Linked DNA regions of Reyranella humidisoli. The protein of the gene in region 2 interacts with the protein of the main gene of each other region in a pairwise test. Links are inferred from orthologs where the notes say so. Each region holds a gene or a part of one and is shown on either strand. Other genes may lie near its edges.

Evidence for each region.
Region 1: the proteins of ribD (region 2) and accC interact in binary tests that used the Escherichia coli proteins (3 or more experiments, as listed by UniProt). The link is inferred for Reyranella humidisoli from one-to-one orthologs.

The regions. Positions count from the first base shown.
Region 1 is NZ_JAHOPB010000002.1:967,856-979,200, forward strand. What follows is about bases 5,181-8,148. They hold accC (acetyl-CoA carboxylase biotin carboxylase subunit), read right to left. Parts: upstream 7,353-8,148; coding sequence 6,009-7,352; downstream 5,181-6,008. Other genes in these bases: KQ910_RS23090 (DUF2155 domain-containing protein), read left to right, coding at 5,181-5,414; aat (leucyl/phenylalanyl-tRNA--protein transferase), read right to left, coding at 5,351-6,001; accB (acetyl-CoA carboxylase biotin carboxyl carrier protein), read right to left, coding at 7,367-7,837; aroQ (type II 3-dehydroquinate dehydratase), read right to left, coding at 7,860-8,148. Also shown: KQ910_RS23070 (vitamin B12-dependent ribonucleotide reductase), read right to left, coding at 1-3,604; KQ910_RS23075 (NADH:ubiquinone oxidoreductase subunit NDUFA12), read left to right, coding at 3,903-4,253; outer membrane lipid asymmetry maintenance protein MlaD, read left to right, coding at 4,280-4,729; KQ910_RS23085 (TetR family transcriptional regulator C-terminal domain-containing protein), read left to right, coding at 4,729-4,956; more of KQ910_RS23090, read left to right, coding at 4,959-5,180; more of aroQ, read right to left, coding at 8,149-8,330; KQ910_RS23115 (MarR family winged helix-turn-helix transcriptional regulator), read right to left, coding at 8,396-8,857; hppD (4-hydroxyphenylpyruvate dioxygenase), read left to right, coding at 8,898-9,989; KQ910_RS23125 (homogentisate 1,2-dioxygenase), read left to right, coding at 10,144-11,292; KQ910_RS23130 (fumarylacetoacetate hydrolase family protein), read left to right, coding at 11,304-11,345. UniProt on the Escherichia coli protein: This protein is a component of the acetyl coenzyme A carboxylase complex; first, biotin carboxylase catalyzes the carboxylation of the carrier protein and then the transcarboxylase transfers the carboxyl group to form malonyl-CoA.
Region 2 is NZ_JAHOPB010000003.1:94,530-99,553, reverse strand. Bases 1,443-4,422 are described here. They hold ribD (bifunctional diaminohydroxyphosphoribosylaminopyrimidine deaminase/5-amino-6-(5-phosphoribosylamino)uracil reductase RibD), read right to left. Parts: upstream 3,489-4,422; coding sequence 2,397-3,488; downstream 1,443-2,396. Other genes in these bases: glyA (serine hydroxymethyltransferase), read right to left, coding at 3,995-4,422; nrdR (transcriptional regulator NrdR), read right to left, coding at 3,492-3,959; KQ910_RS23920 (riboflavin synthase), read right to left, coding at 1,785-2,387; ribB (3,4-dihydroxy-2-butanone-4-phosphate synthase), read right to left, coding at 1,443-1,788. In the rest of the region: transcription antitermination factor NusB, read right to left, coding at 1-149; KQ910_RS23930 (6,7-dimethyl-8-ribityllumazine synthase), read right to left, coding at 146-634; more of ribB, read right to left, coding at 637-1,442; more of glyA, read right to left, coding at 4,423-5,024. UniProt on the Escherichia coli protein: Converts 2,5-diamino-6-(ribosylamino)-4(3h)-pyrimidinone 5'-phosphate into 5-amino-6-(ribosylamino)-2,4(1h,3h)-pyrimidinedione 5'-phosphate.

The DNA.
Region 1 (11,345 bases), on a different replicon or contig from region 2:
CCCCTTCGAATCCCTTGAGCTTTGCCACGAGGGCTTGTCCCAGGGAGGAAGGAGAGGCTTCTCCGACCGCGACGCCGACGGCGGCCGCCTTGGCGATGTGCGCCGAAGCGACGGCTGGTCCGTCCGTCAGTCCGTTGGGCAGGGCGGCGCCGACGATCGCTTCATGGGCGATCGCGGCATTGCCGGCGGTCCTGCCGTTCAACACGTAGAGATTGCTGCGCATATAGCCGACGCTGGCGATACGGCTCACGGCCGCCGCCGCGGCATGCGCGGCATCCGTACCGGGCATGGGAAGCTCGCCCTGGACTTCGCCGCGGCCGACGCCGTCCGGACGAAGGTCCGCCTGTTCGACATGCGCGAGGTCGTTGCGCCCGAGATAGGAGATAGCGAGCTCGCGGAAGATATAGTCGAGCACCGAGGTCGACATCTTGATCGCGTCGTTGCCCTCGACCATTCCCGACGGCTCGAAGCGCGTGAACGTGTAGGCCTCCACGAACTCCTCGAGCGGCACCCCGTACTGCAGGCCGATCGAAATCGCGATGGCGAAGTTGTTCATCAGGCTGCGGAACGCCGCGCCTTCCTTGTGCATGTCGACGAAGATCTCGCCGACACGGCCGTCTTCGTACTCGCCGGTCCGCAGGTAGACCTTGTGACCGCCTACGTTGGCCTTCTGAGTGTAGCCCTTGCGGCGCTGCGGCAGCCGCTCGCGGCCGGCGCGGACCTCGCGTTCCACAATGCGCTCGACGATCCGTTCGGCAATGACCGGCACGCGCGCAGCGGGAGGAAGGTCGGCCAGATCGTCATTGGCCGCGATGTCGTCGCCAAGGGCCATGGCAGACAGCGGCTGCGACAGCTTGGAGCCGTCACGATAGAGAGCGTTTGCTTTCAAGCCGAGCTTCCAGGACATCTCGTAGGCCTTGCGGCAATCCTCAACCGTAGCTGCGTTTGGCATGTTGACGGTCTTGGAGATGGCGCCCGATACGAAGGGTTGTGCTGCAGCCATCATGCGTATGTGACTCTCTGCAGACAAGCAGCGCTTGCCATCTCGTCCACAGGGATTCGCACAATCGAACACAGAAAGATGTTCGCGCTTGAGGTCGGGAGCGCTCTCGATACTCATCGTGCCGCACGCATGGATGTTCGCGGCGGCGATGTCACCGCGTGAGAATCCGAGACGGGAGAGAATGTCGAGCTTCGGATCGACGAGCGTTTCGTCGTCGAGGCCGAGCGCCTCGCGGCAGAAAACTTCGCCCAGTGTGTAGCGCGAGAAGGCAAACCGGATGTCGAAGGCCGTGCCGATGGCCTGGTCGACCCGCTCGAGGGTCGCGGCGTCGAAACCGCGCGACGACAGGCTTTCGTGGTTGATGGCGGGGGCCGATGCGAGCGAACCGTGCCCGACGGCATGGTCGACGATGCGCCGGATCGCCGGCTCGTCATAGCCCAGGGTGCGCAGCGCCAGCGGGACAGTCTGGTTGATGATCTTGAAATAGCCGCCGCCGGCCAGCTTCTTGAACTTCACCAGGGCGAAATCCGGCTCGATGCCAGTCGTATCGCAGTCCATCACCAGGCCGATCGTGCCGGTGGGAGCAATGACGGAGACCTGTGCGTTGCGATAGCCGTGACGTTCGCCCAGCGCCAGTGCACGGTCCCAGACGCGGCGGGCCGCTGCGATGAGCCTCGAATCGCTGCAGTTGGCGGCGTCCAGGGCCTGCGGGGCGATGGACAGGCCCTCATAGGCCTCGCCCGATCCGAAAGCCGCGCGACGATGGTTGCGGATCACCCGCAGCATGGGTTCGCGGTTGGCGGCGAAGCCCGGGAACGCGCCCATCAGGCCCGCCATCTCGGCGGACGTCGCGTAGGCGGTGCCGGTCATGATGGCGGTGAGGGCGCCCGCGATCGCGCGGCCCTGGGCGCTGTCGTAGCCGAGGCCCGAAGCCATCAGCAGCGCACCGAGATTGGCGTAACCGAGACCCAGAGTACGGTACTGGTAGGAGAGCTCTGCGATCCGGCGCGAGGGGTACTGCGCCATCATCACCGAGATCTCGAGCACGACGCTCCAGAGACGGCTGGCATGCTCCAGCGCCTCGACGTCGATCGAGCCGTCGGCCCGCCGGAACCGCATGAGGTTCAGCGAGGCGAGATTGCACGCCGTGTCGTCGAGGAACATGTACTCCGAGCACGGGTTCGAGGCGTTGATGCGCCCCGACTCCGGGCAGGTATGCCAGTCGTTGATCGTGGTGTCGTACTGCACGCCCGGATCGGCGGAATTCCAGGCGGCCTCGGCGACCTGATCCCAGAGGAGGCGAGCGCCGATCGTCCTGCAAACCTTGCCTGTCGTCCGCTCGGTCAGTGCCCATTGCCGGTCTTCCTCGACCGCACGCAGGAAGGCGTCCGTGACCCGCACGGAGTTGTTGGCATTCTGTCCGGAAACCGAGGCGTAGGCTTCCGACTCCCAATCCGTGTCGAAGGTCGGGAATTCGATGTGCCTGTAGCCCTGGCGCGCGAACTGGATGACGCGCTGGATGTAGTTCTCCGGCAGTTCGGCCTGACGGGCGGCCACGATCTCGCGCCGCAGCTTCGGGTTCCGGCGTGGATCGAACGCGGCATCGCCCTCGTCCTCGCCCTCGAGGCAGGCCTGCATCACCGCGTTGAGATGGCGGTTGGCGAGCTTCGACCCCGCGACCAGCGCGGCGACCTTCTGTTCCTCCAGCGACTTCCAGGAGATGAAGTCCTCGATGTCGGGATGGTCGATGTCGACGGTCACCATCTTTGCGGCGCGACGGGTGGTGCCGCCCGACTTGATGGCGCCGGCCGCCCGATCGCCGATCTTCAGGAAAGACATCAAGCCGGAGGAGGAGCCGCCGCCGGAAAGCCTTTCGCCCGCGCCGCGGACCTTGGAAAAATTCGAACCGGTGCCGGACCCGTACTTGAAAAGGCGCGCCTCGCGGATCCACAGATCCATGATGCCGCCTTCATTCACCAGATCGTCGGATACACTCTGGATGAAGCAGGCGTGCGGCTGCGGGCGCTCGTAGGCAGACGCGGATGGATGGGCCCGGCCGTCCTCGTGATCGACGAACCAGTGGCCCTGGCCCGGACCGTCGATACCGTAAGCCCAGTGCAGGCCGGTGTTGAACCATTGCGGCGAATTGGGCGCGCAGATCTGGGCTGCGAGCATGAAGCACTGCTCGTCGTAGAAGGAGCGAGCATCTTCCTCGCTGTCGAAGTAGCCGCCCTTCCATCCCCAATACGCCCAGGCGCCGGCCATGCGATGGAAAACCTGACGCGCGCTGGTCTCGCCGCCGAAGCGCTCCGCTTCGGGCAGCGCTGTCAGCGCGGCTTCGTCTGGAACGGACCGCCACAGGAATTCCGGCAGGTCGTCGTCGCGTACGCGGATCAGGCGGGCGGGAACCCCGGCGCGGCGGAAGTATTTCTGGGCAAGCACGTCGGAAGCGACCTGGGACCAATCGGCCGGTACGTCGACGTTCTTCAGCTGAAAGACGATCGAGCCGTCGGGGTTGCGAATTTCCGAGTCGGCAGCACGAAACGCCATTCCCGCGAATGGCGATTTTCCTGCTTGTGTGTACCGACGCTCGAAGCGCATCGACGATCCCCCGTGCCCTTTCCCGCTTTTTGGTTCCCTGTCGCGGGGGCTGTTCGATCAATGTCGAACACGCACATATGGGCACGCGATGATAGTAAATTACAAAATCTTGTGTGCGCAACTATATTTTGTAGACCACCATGTTGATGATACTAGATGATGCAAGAGCGCAACAGATCGTCAAATCGCTCGGTCGTCGCGGCTTCGAGCGACAGGAGTCGAGCGTCGTTCGCGTCGCGTTGCACGCGATGGAGCGCCCGCGTACAAGCGGCGCAGTCACTTTAAACGTGGTTGGTTCATGATCATCGGCACCTGGCTCTTCACCAAGATGCGCGGCGAACTCGTCGGCACGGATGCTGAGGGCAACCGCTACTTCCAGGACAAGCGCATCGTCCCCGGTACGCGTCGCAAGCGCTGGGTGATGTACAACGGCGTCGCGGAAGCATCGCGCATTCCGCCCGAATGGCACGGTTGGCTGCATTACATGCTGGCCGAGCCGCCGCCCGCCGGTGGCCTGCCGCGCATGGCCTGGCAGAAGGATCATCAGCCCAACCTCACGGGCACGGTTCATGCCTACCGGCCTCCGGGTCACACGCTGTCCGCGGGCGAGAAGCCCAAGCGTTCCTATGAGGCGTGGCGTCCAGGCTGACGCTGCAGGCAGCGGGGGAGACGCGCGTGGGCCGCAATATTGTCGAGACGATCGTGGGCGCGCTGGTGCTGGTGGTGGCCGGCCTGTTCGTCTTCTACGCTTTCTCGAAATCGGATCGGACCGGACCTGACGGCTACGAACTCGTGGCTCGCTTCGGCCGCATCGACGGATTGAAGCGCGGCGCGGACGTGACGCTGAGCGGCGTCAAGGTGGGCAGCGTCACCGGCTTCAGTCTCGATCCCAAGACCTATCAGGCAGTGGTGCGCCTCGCAGTGGCGGCGAACGTCAATCTGCCGGCCGACACACACGCCAAGATCGTGAGCGAGTCGCTGCTGGGAGGCATGGTCGTCGTGCTGGAGCCGGGCAACGACAAGCAGATGCTGAAGAGTGGCGGGGAGATCGAGCATACCCAGGATTCGATACCGCTCACGGAACTGATCGCCAAATTCATGTTCGGCAGCACGGGAAGTAAGTGATGGGCACCCAGTCCCCGAAGGAGCCGCCGGTCTGGCGACAGCCGGACGGCAAGCCTGTGTCGTGCCTCGAAAAGATCAAAGTCCTGAACCAGAACATCCAGGAGATCGAAACCCTCTGCGCCGATGCGCTGGAGGACGGAGTCCTGATGGGATGCGATGCGACTCAGATCAAGCAGGCGCTTCACGAATTGATCGACGGGTTGACGACACCCCACGCGAAGGGGTGAGCATGCGAGCGCTGCTCGTTGTCGCCGTTCTGGCGACCTGTATCGGTGCGGCGTCGGCGCAAACGCCCCAGCAGCAGCAACAGCCACCGCGTCCCGGCAACGCCAACCTGCGACCCGTGCCAGACGGCCCCGGTATCCGGTCGGCGGAGTTGCAGGGCCTCGACAAGGTGACGGCTAGAACCCAGCGCTTCTATGTGCCGGTCGGCAAGTCGACGCGCTTCGGCACGCTCGAGATCACCGTGGGCGATTGTCTGGTGAACGTGCCGGAAGCTCCGCCGGAATCGGTGGCCTATCTCACCATCGTCGATCACAAGCCGGGGCAAGCGGAGGAAAGGCTTTTCTCCGGCTGGATGTTCGCTTCGACGCCGTCCCTGTCGGCGCTCGACCACGGCGTTTACGATGTGCGCGTGCTCTCCTGCACGATGGCGCAGGGATCTTCGCCGCCCAGCTCCCGCTGAAACGTTGCCGGCCGGTCGATCGCGTCGGCCAGCAGCGTCTTGAAGGAATCGCGCGGGATCTCGACCGCCCCGAAGCTGCGCAGGTGCTCGGTCATGAACTGGCAGTCGAGCAGCTTGAACCCACCGCGGATCAGTCGCGCCACCAGATGGACGAGAGCCACCTTCGAGGCGTCGCGCTCGCGGCTGAACATGCTTTCGCCGAAGAAGGCGGCGCCCACGGAGACGCCGTACAGGCCGCCGACCAGCCTTCCGTCGACGCGGCATTCCAGACTGTGGGCGTGGCCGCGCGCATGAAGTTCCGAGTAGAGCGCGACGATGGGCTCGTTGATCCAGCTCTCGGGATGGCCGGGCCGCGGCTCGGCGCAGGCGCGCACCGTCTCCGCGAAGGCCGTGTCGGCTGAAACCTCGAATTGGCCGCTGCGCACGGTGCGCGCGAGCCGATGCGACAAATGAAACCCGTCGAGCGGCAGTACCGCACGCATCCGCGGATCGAGCCAGTAGAGCTTTGGATCGTCGCGGCTTTCCCCCATGGGAAAGACGCCGATACGGTACGCCTGGAGCAGGAGGTCGGGCGTGATCTCCAGCATCGGGGCGTTACTTCTTCAGGCCGACCAGCTTCTCCAGCCAGTGGATGTCGTAGTCGCCGTCGATGAAGGCCTGCTCGCCGATGATGCGGCGGTGCAGCGGAATCGTCGTGTCGATGCCGCCGACCACGAACTCCTCGAGCGAGCGGCGCAGGCGCATCAGGCATTCGTTGCGACTGCTGCCGTTCACAATCAGCTTGGCGACCATCGAATCATAGTAGGGCGGGATCGAGTAGCCGGCATAGAGGCCGGAATCGACGCGCACGCCCAGGCCGCCCGGCGCGTGATAGTCGGTGACGAGACCCGGGCAGGGTACGAATGTCTCGGGATTCTCGGCGTTGATTCGGCACTCGATGGCGTGGCCCTGGATCACGATGTCGTCCTGCGTGAGACCCAGGGGAGCACCCGAGGCGATGCGGATCTGCTCGCGCACCAGGTCGATGCCCGTCACCGCCTCGGTGATCGGATGCTCGACCTGCAGGCGGGTGTTCATTTCGATGAAGTAGAACTCGCCGTCCTGGAACAGGAACTCCATTGTGCCGGCGCCACGATACTTGAGTCTGCGAACGGCGTCGGCGGCCAGTTCGCCGATCCGGTTACGCTGCTCGGCGTTCAGAGCGGGCGAGGGCGCTTCTTCCAGCACCTTCTGATGGCGCCGCTGCAGCGAGCAGTCGCGTTCGCCGAGGTGGATGCCGGCGCCGAGCCCGTCGCCCAGCACCTGGATCTCGATGTGGCGCGGCCGGCCGAGATACTTCTCGACATAGACCGAGTCGTTGTTGAAGGCGGCCTTGGCTTCGGTGCGCGCCAGCGAGAAGGCTTCGGAGGCTGCCTCGGCATTCTGCACGACCTTCATGCCGCGACCGCCGCCGCCGGCGACGGCCTTGATCAGGACCGGCCAGCCGATCTTTTCGCCGAGTTCGATGATGTCCTCTACCGACTCGACCGGACCCGGCGATCCCGGCACCAGCGGCAGCCCGAGTTCCAGCGCCGTCTGCTTGGCCACGATCTTGTCGCCCATCATCGAGATATGCTGCGGCGTCGGACCGATGAAGGTGAAACCGTGTGCCTCGACAGCTTCGGCGAAGCGCGCATTCTCCGACAGGAAGCCGTAGCCGGGATGGATGGCGTCGGCGCCGGCGATCGTCGCGGCGGAGAGGATGGCGGGAATGTTGAGGTAGCTCTCGCGGGCCGGCGGCGGGCCGATGCACACCGATTCGTCGGCCAGCCGGACATGCATCGCGTCGCTGTCGGCGGTCGAATGGACGGCGACGGTCTGGATGCCCATCTCGCGGCAGGCGCGGTGGATACGGAGCGCGATCTCGCCGCGGTTGGCGATGAGGACCTTGTCGAACATCGGCACCGAGGCCCTTACTCGACGATCATAAGCGGTTCGCCGAACTCCACCGGCCGGGCGTTCTCGATCAGGACCTGCATGACCGTGCCGGCCTTGGGCGCCTTGATCGGGTTGAACGTCTTCATGGCCTCGATGATCAGCAGGGTCTGGCCGGCCGTGACCTTGTCGCCCACGGACACGAAGTTTGGCTTGCCCGGTTCGGGCGCCAGATAGGCGGTGCCAACCATCGGCGACTTCACCGCGCCCGGATGCTTCGAGAGATCGCCCGCCGCGGTGGGGGCCGCGCCGGCAGCGACGACGGGAGCGGCCGCCGCAGCGGGGGCCCCGGCCATCATTACAGGCGCCGGCTGTACGACGGATGCTGTCGGACGGGCGACGCGGATGCGACGGTCGCCGTCGGCCAGCTCGATCTCGCCGAGTTTGGTTTCCTCGAGGATCGCCGCCAGCTTGCGCACGAACTCGGTATCCAGCTCGAACTTTGACATGGAGAAAAGCTCCCGATGTTGATCAGCGTGCCAGCAGACGCGCCAGCGCCTGAAGGGCAAGGAGATAGCCTTGAGTGCCGAGACCCGCGATCACGCCGACCGCAGCCGGGCTGATGTACGAATGATGGCGGAAGCTCTCACGCTTGTAGATGTTGGAAAGGTGGACCTCGATGGCCGGCAACTCGGCCGCGTTCAGCGCGTCGAGCAGGGCCACCGACGTATGGGTGTAGGCACCGGCATTTATGACGATGCCGGAATTGGCCTCGCGCGCCGCCTGGATACGGTCGACGAGCACGCCTTCGTGGTTGCTCTGGGCAAACTCTACCGCGAGGCCGAGGCGCTCGGCCTCGACGCGGCACATGGATTCGACGTCCGCCAGGGTTTCGCGGCCGTAGATCTCGGGCTGACGCTTGCCCAGCATGTTGAGGTTTGGCCCGTTGAGCACCAGCACCGGCTTGGCGGCCGATGGGCGCCGGGCGGCCTTTGCGGCCAATCCTGCCTCCCAGATTCACCAGAGGCGGGCGTTATAGCATGGGGCGTCGGGCCGACAAGGCAGGCTCAGGGGCCGCTTCTCAACAGTTTGGCGTGGGCGAACAGCCTGTCACACAAGCTGTTGAGAGCCTGACGCTCTTCCGCAGACAGGGCCTGGTAGAGGTCGGCCTCGTATTTCAGGGCCAACGGGACAATCTGCGCATGAACCGTGCGGCCTTTTTCAGTCAGGCGCAGCGAGGCCCGGCGACGATCGTCCAGATCGGTGGCGCGCTCGACCAGGCCGCGCTTCATCAGGCTGGCGACCGCCCGGCTGACGGCCACCTTGTCCATGACAATGCGCTGGCCCACATCGGAGGCGGTGAGGGGCGCGAAGCGTCCCAGCGCAGCCATCACACGCCACTGGGTGACGCTCAACTCGAAGGGGCCGGCGTAAAGGTCGTGAAGCGATTCGCTGACAAGCTGGGCGAGGACGGACAGCCGGTACGGGAGGAATTTCTCCAGTTCGAGGGCTTGCGCTTCGGTCGGCATAATAGTTACATTTGAAACTAATTCAGCCGGGAGGTCAAACATGGCGAGCGTTACCGACCGCAACGTGGTGGAGATCGACGAGATCAACCCGATGGGCACCGACGGGTTCGAGTTCGTCGAATACACCGCTCCCGATCCCGCGGCGCTGGGTGCCCTGTTCGAGAGCATGGGCTTCACGAAGGTGGCGAAGCATCGCTCCAAGGACGTCTCGCTCTACCGCCAGGGCGACGTGAACTTCATCGTCAACGCCGAGAAGGAGAGTTTCGCGCAGGGCTTCGCGCGCGTGCACGGCCCCAGCGTCTGCGCCATCGCGCTGCGCGTGAAGAATGCGGGCGCCGCCTACAAGCGCGCGCTGTCGCTGGGCGCGTGGGGCGTCGAGGGCAAGGTCGGCCCGATGGAACTCAACATCCCGGCGATCAAGGGTATCGGCGATTCCCTGCTCTATCTCGTGGACCGATACGGCGAACGCGGCTCGATCTACGATGTCGACTTCGACTGGCTGCCCGGCGCCGAGCGAAACCCCAAGGGCGTGGGGCTGACCTATATCGACCACCTGACGCACAACGTGCATCGCGGCCGCATGGCCGAGTGGGCCGATTTCTACGAGCGGCTCTTCAATTTCCGCGAGATCCGTTACTTCGACATCGAGGGCAAGCTCACCGGCCTCAAGTCCAAGGCGATGACCAGCCCATGCGGCAAGATCCGCATCCCGATCAACGAGAGTTCCGACGACAAGTCGCAGATCCAAGAATATCTCTCCGCCTATCACGGCGAGGGCATCCAGCACATCGCGCTGGGCACCGGCGATATTTATGAGACGGTCGAAACGCTGAAGACCAAGGGCGTACCGTTCCAGGATGTGCCCGACACCTACTATGAGCAGGTCGATGCAAGGCTGCCGGGCCATGGAGAAGACCTCCAGCGGATGGCCGCCGACCGCATCCTGATCGACGGGGCTCCGACCCAGGGCGGCGGGCTGCTGCTGCAGATCTTCACCCAGACGGTGATCGGTCCGATCTTCTTCGAGATCATCCAGCGCCGCGGCAACGAAGGCTTCGGCGAGGGAAATTTCCGCGCGCTGTTCGAATCGATCGAACTCGACCAGATCCGCCGCGGCGTGTTGAAGGTATAATCACATGCCTCCCCCGTCATCGGGGGAGGTGCCCCGCTCAGAGCGGGGCGGAGGGGTCATCGGCGCCCGGTTTGACGCTCCTGACTCCTCCGTCGGCGTATGACGCCGACACCTCCCCATTTGAATGGGGAGGCATTCAGAAAGGGAGGGAACCATGGCCAAAAACTGGATTCCGCTGCGCCAGGTCGAGGGCACCGCCTCGCGCCAGGCGCATGTGCGGCTGCCGGAAGGAACTTACGAGCGCGAGATCAGCAAGGAAGGCTTTTTTGGGCCTTCCGCCCAGTTCCACCACAGGCACAAGCCGACCGACTGGGTCGAATTCGACGGCCCCATCCGTCCGCGAGCCCTGGATCTCAACAAGCTGGCGACGGCGCACGCCAATCCGTGGGACGCCGAACTGGTCATGGGCAACAGTCACCTGCAGATGCGCTACTGGCGTCTGGAGAAAGCGATGCCAGGACTCGCGCGCAACAGCGACGGCGATCAGCTCCTCTTCATCCACGAGGGCAACGGTGCGCTGTTCTGCGACTATGGCCATCTCGACTATGCCGAAGGCGACTATCTCGTGATCCCGCGCGGCACGATGTGGAGACTGGAGCCGGCAAAGCCCACCACGTCGCTGATGATCGAAGCGACCAACGATCACTTCACCCTGCCGGAGAAGGGTATGGTCGGCCGCCACGCGATCTTCGATCCGGCGATGCTCGACACACCGCGGATCGATGACGCCTTCCGCGCCCAGCAGGACGAGCGCACCTGGAAGGTATCGGTGAAGCGGCGCAATGCACTCTCCACCGTGACGTACCCGTTCAATCCGCTCGACGCGATCGGATGGCACGGCGACCTGAGTGTCGTGCGCATCAACTGGCGTGACCTGCGGCCGCTGATGAGCCATCGCTTCCACTTGCCGCCGTCGGCTCATACGACCTGGGCCACCGGCCGCTTCGTCGTCTGCACCTTCGTGCCGCGCCCGCTCGAAAGCGATCCGGAAGCGTTGCGCCTGCCGTTCTTCCACAACAACGACGATTTCGAGGAAGTGATATTCTATCACAAGGGTAGCTTCTTCAGCCGCGACAACATCCATCCCGGCATGATGACGGTGCACCCCACCGGCTTTACCCATGGCCCGCATCCCAAGGCTTTCAATGCGGCAACGAAGGGCGGCAAGACCGAGACCGACGAGGTCGCGGTGATGATCGACACGCGCGATGCGATCGATGTCGCGGCGATGCCGGCGGGTGTGGAATTCGAGGGTTACGTGAAGTCCTGGCGGCCGCAGGACATGAAGCAGGCAGCGGAGTAGGGAAGCGCACAATGAAACTTGGATCGCTCAAGGAAGGCGGCCGCGACGGCACG
Region 2 (5,024 bases):
TCGCCGGCTTCGCCGGTACGCACCTTCAGGAACTGCTCGATGATCTCGGCCGGGGCATCCTGCCCCTCCTGCCATTGATAAAGCGCCTGGACCGCTGCCAACCGGGCGGCCTGGCGGCGGCTGGGCACGGCCGGCTTGGCGTCGCTCACGATTTATTCCAGCGACGGGCCAGAGCCACCATCGCAAGGCAGGCATGGGCCGCATCGCCGCCCTTGTCGCCGCGATCCGTAAAGGCACGCGCCCGCGCCTGTTCGATGTTCTCGACCGTCACGATGCCATAGCCGATCGCCAGCTTCTTCTGGACCGCGAGATCCATCAGTCCGCGGGCACTCTCGCCGCAGACATAGTCGTAATGTGTGGTCTCGCCGCGAATGACGCAGCCGAGGGCCACGTAGCCATCGTACCGCTTGCCCTTCTTGCCGGCCGCCAGGGCGATCGCACCGGGGATCTCGAAGGCACCCGGAACGACGATGCTTTCCACCTTCGCGCCGTTCTTCACGATCTCCCGCTTGGCGCCATCGATCAGCGCGTCGGCGATATCGGCGTAGTAGCGCGACTCGACGATGAGAATGCGCGCGCCCTTGACGCCGGCGACCGCCGGCCGGGCGGTCGGGTTTTCGGTCCGTGTCGACATGCTTAAACCTTCGCGCGGCCGGGGACCGGCTTCTGGGCGACGATCTTAAGACCGAAGCCCTCGAGACCGACGACGCTCTTCTGGGAGTTGCTGAGCAGCACCATTTCCTTCACGCCGAGATCGATCAGGATCTGGGCGCCGACGCCGTAGTCGCGCAACTCCTGCCCAGCCGGTTCGATCGGCTCCCCGGCGCGGCGACGCTGCTCGGCCAGGACGACGGTGAGCGGCTCGCGGATCAACACGATGACGCCGCGGCCTTCCTTGGCGATCTCGCGCATCGAGGCCTCGATCTCGCCGCCGCGGCCACCGCTGCGCTGGCCCAGGGTATCGGTGAAGAGATTGACGGCGTGCATGCGCACCATGACCGGACCGCCCGCGGCGGGATCGCCCTTCACGAGCGCGACATGCTGCGCCATCGTCACCTTGTTCACGTAGACGACGCAACGGAAGTCGCCGCCCCAGGTGCTGTCGAGCGCGGTCTCGCTGATGCGCTTCACGATCGAGTCGTAGCGGCGGCGATAGGCGATCAGGTCGGCAATGGTGCCGATCTTGAGCCCGTGGCGCTGCGCGAAGGTGATGAGGTCGTTGCGACGGGCCATCGTGCCGTCGTCGTTCATGATCTCGCAGATCACGCCGGCCGGATTGAGGCCTGCCAGGCGCGCGATATCGACCGCAGCCTCGGTATGGCCGGTACGCTCCAGCGTGCCGCCGTCGCGGGCAACCAGCGGGAAGACATGGCCCGGCGTCACGATGTCCTGCGGCCCGCATGACGGATCGATCGCCACAGAAACGGTGCGCGAGCGATCGGCGGCCGAGATGCCGGTCGTCACGCCCTCGCGCGCCTCGATCGAGACGGTGAACGCGGTCGAGTGGCGGGTCCGGTTGTTCTGCGACATCAGCGGCAGGCCGAGCTGTTCGACCCGTTCGCGCGTGAGAGCGAGGCAGATCAGGCCGCGCGCGTGCCTGGCCATGAAGTTGATGGCCTCCGGGGTCGCCCACTGAGCCGGGATCACCAGGTCGCCCTCGTTCTCGCGATCCTCGTCGTCGACAAGGATGAACATCCGGCCCTTCCGGGCCTCCTCGATGATGTCCTCGGCGGCGGCCTTCACTTCGCTGAAGGTGACCCGCCAAGCGTCCTTTTCGAGCGCACTCATTTTTTCTGATGCTCCAACAGTCGCGCAACGTAACGCGCGAGCATGTCCACCTCAAGGTTGACCCGCTGGCCGACCCTGGTCTGTCCCAGAGTGGTAACCGCCTGGGTGTGTGAAATCACATTCACGCCGAAGCAGTTTCCATCGACTTCATTGACCGTTAGCGAAATGCCGTCGATCGCCACCGACCCCTTGGCCGCGACGAAGCGCGCCAGTTCGGGCGGCGCCTCGAACACGAAGCGCACGCTGCCGCCTTCCGGTGTCATGGAGACGATCCGGCCGACGCCATCCACGTGACCGTACACGAGATGGCCCCCCAGCTCGTCGCCAAGCTTCAGCGACAATTCGAGGTTGAGGCGGCTGCCGACCGTCCAGTCGCCGAGATGCGTCTTGTCGAGGCTCTCCGCCGAGACCTCGACCGTGAACCGGCCGGCGCCCTTCTCGACCACCGTGAGGCAGCAGCCCGAGCAGGCGATCGAGGCCCCGATGGCGATCGGCGCCATGTCGTGCCGGGTGGCGATGACGAATCGACGGTCACCCGCCTTGCCGCCGGGGTCAACCGAGACGATCTCGCCGATGTCGGACACGATACCTGTGAACATGGCCGCTACTTAATCCTCCCGCCGCCAGGTTTCCAGCGTGTCGCCCTGCAGTTGCCGCGCCGAAACCAGCCGGAACCGGGGCGCGGAACCGAGCCGTGCAAATTCCAGTCCGCCGACCGCAGAGCGGCCGTCTCCGCCCAGGATCAACCCGGCGCGGTAGCTCGAAATGCCGTCGACGAGGCCAGCCTTCAGGAAGGACGCGGCCACGTGGCCGCCGCCCTCGACGAGGACCCGGGTCAGCCCCCGCGTGCCCAACGCCTGTGCGGCCGCCGCAACGTCGATACGCCCGTCCGTGCCGACGTCGACCTCGACGATCTCTACACCGAGGCCGGCAAGCCTGTCTCTTCGATCCGCCGGAGCGTCCTTGGTGCAGACGAGCCACACTGGCGTGGCGCGTGCCGAGGTCGCGAGTCTGGAGGTTGGCGACAGGCGCGCCTGCGAGTCGAGGACGATACGGACCGGCGAGTACGACCTGAGTCCCGGCAGCCGGCAGGTCAGATCGGGATCGTCGGCGGCAGCCGTCGCCGCACCGACCAGGATGGCGTCGTGGATCGCGCGCAGCCGATGGCCGTCCTGGCGCGCCGCCGGACCGGTGATCCATTTGCTCTCGCCGGATGCGGTCGCAATGCGACCGTCGAGCGAGCCCGCCATCTTGAGATGGAAGAGAGGCCGGCCTTCACGCACGCGCCGCAGGAATCCCGCGTTGATCTGGGCGGCGTCGGCCGCGCCCTCACCCACTTCGACGGCAATGCCGGCCGCCTTCAGCCGCGCATGCCCCTGCCCCTTCACGCGCGGATCGGGGTCCTCGAGCGCCGACACGACACGCGCGACACCGGCACTCACGAGCGCATCCGCGCAGGGCGGCGTACGACCGTGATGCGCGCAGGGTTCCAGCGTGACGTAGGCGGTGGCGCCCTCCAGCGACACGCCGGCCTTTGCCGCTTCCGCGATCGCATCGGCTTCGGCATGCGGCCGGCCGCCGTCGCGCGTGCGGCCGCGCGCAATCACCTGACCGTCGCGCTCGATGACGCAGCCGACGGCGGGATTGGGCCAGGTGCGGCCGAGCGAACGGCGCGCCAGCGCGAGCGCCGCGCGCATCATCGGTCAGTCCTTGAAGTGAGCCGTATCGGCCAGGTCGGAGATGAACTCCTCGAAGTCCCGGGCCTCGCGGAAGTTGCGATAGACCGAGGCAAACCGCACATAGGCTACCGGATCGAGGGCGCGCAGCGCGTCCATCACCAGCTCGCCGATCTGCGTCGAGGGGATCTCGCTCTCGCCCGAGCTCTCGAGACGGCGCACGATGCCGTTCACGACGCGCTCCGTGCGATCCGGGTCGACCGGCCGCTTGCGGCAGGCGACCTGTATGGAACGCGCCAGCTTGTCACGATCGAACTGCACGCGCTGTCCGTTCTTCTTCACCACCGTCAGTTCGCGCAGCTGGACGCGCTCGAAGGTCGTGAAGCGCGAACCGCAGGACGGGCAATAGCGCCGCCGGCGGATCGCCGAATTGTCGTCGGTCGGCCTCGAGTCCTTAACTTGAGTGTCCTCGTGACCGCAGAATGGACAGCGCATCTAGTTCCCCTGTTTTCTTCTGGCTTTGCGCCTTGTCAGTCGCGGTAGATCGGGAAGCGCGCGCAAAGCGCGTGCACCTTGGCTCGAACCTGGGCCTCGACCTGGGCGTCGCCGTCCGGGCCGTTCTTGGCGATGCCGTCGAGCACGTCGGCGATCAGATGGCCGATCTGCTGGAACTCCGCGACGCCGAAGCCGCGCGACGTGCCCGCCGGCGAGCCGAGTCGCACGCCCGACGTGATCGTGTACTTCTCCGGATCGCCCGGAATGCTGTTCTTGTTGGTCGTGATGCCGGCGCGGTCGAGCACCTTCTCCGCCGACACGCCGGTCGCCTTCTTCGGACGCAGGTCGACCAGCATGACGTGACTGTCGGTGCCGCCCGAGACGATCTTCAGGCCGCGCTCGGTCAGCGTCGCCGCCAGCGCCCGCGCATTGTCGACCACCTGCTGCGCATAGACCTTGAAGTCGGGCTTCAGCGCCTCGCCGAACGCCACCGCCTTGGCGGCGATGATGTGCATCAGCGGGCCGCCCTGCAGGCCGGGGAACACCGCCGAGTTGATCTTCTTCCCGAGCTCGGCATCGTTCGACAGGATCATGCCGCCGCGCGGGCCGCGCAGCGTCTTGTGCGTCGTCGTCGTCACGACATGGGCATGTGGCAGCGGGCTCGGATAGACGCCGGCCGCGACCAGGCCGGCATAGTGCGCCATGTCGACCATGAAATAGGCACCGATCTCGTCGGCGATCCTGCGGAAGCGCGCCCAGTCGATTTGGCGCGAGTAGGCCGAGGCGCCGGCGATGATCAGCTTCGGCTTCTCGCGGCGGGCCGCCTCCTCCATCTGCTCGTAGTCGATCAGATGCGTGTCGGGCTTGAGGCCGTAAGACACGACCTTGAACCACTTGCCCGACTGGTTGGCGGGCGAGCCGTGCGTGAGATGGCCGCCCTGGTCGAGCGCCATCCCGAGGAACGTGTCGCCGGGCTGCAGCAGCGCCATGAAGACGGCCTGGTTGGCCTGCGCGCCGGAGTGCGGCTGCACGTTTGCGAAGGAGCAGTTGAAGAGCTTCTTGGCG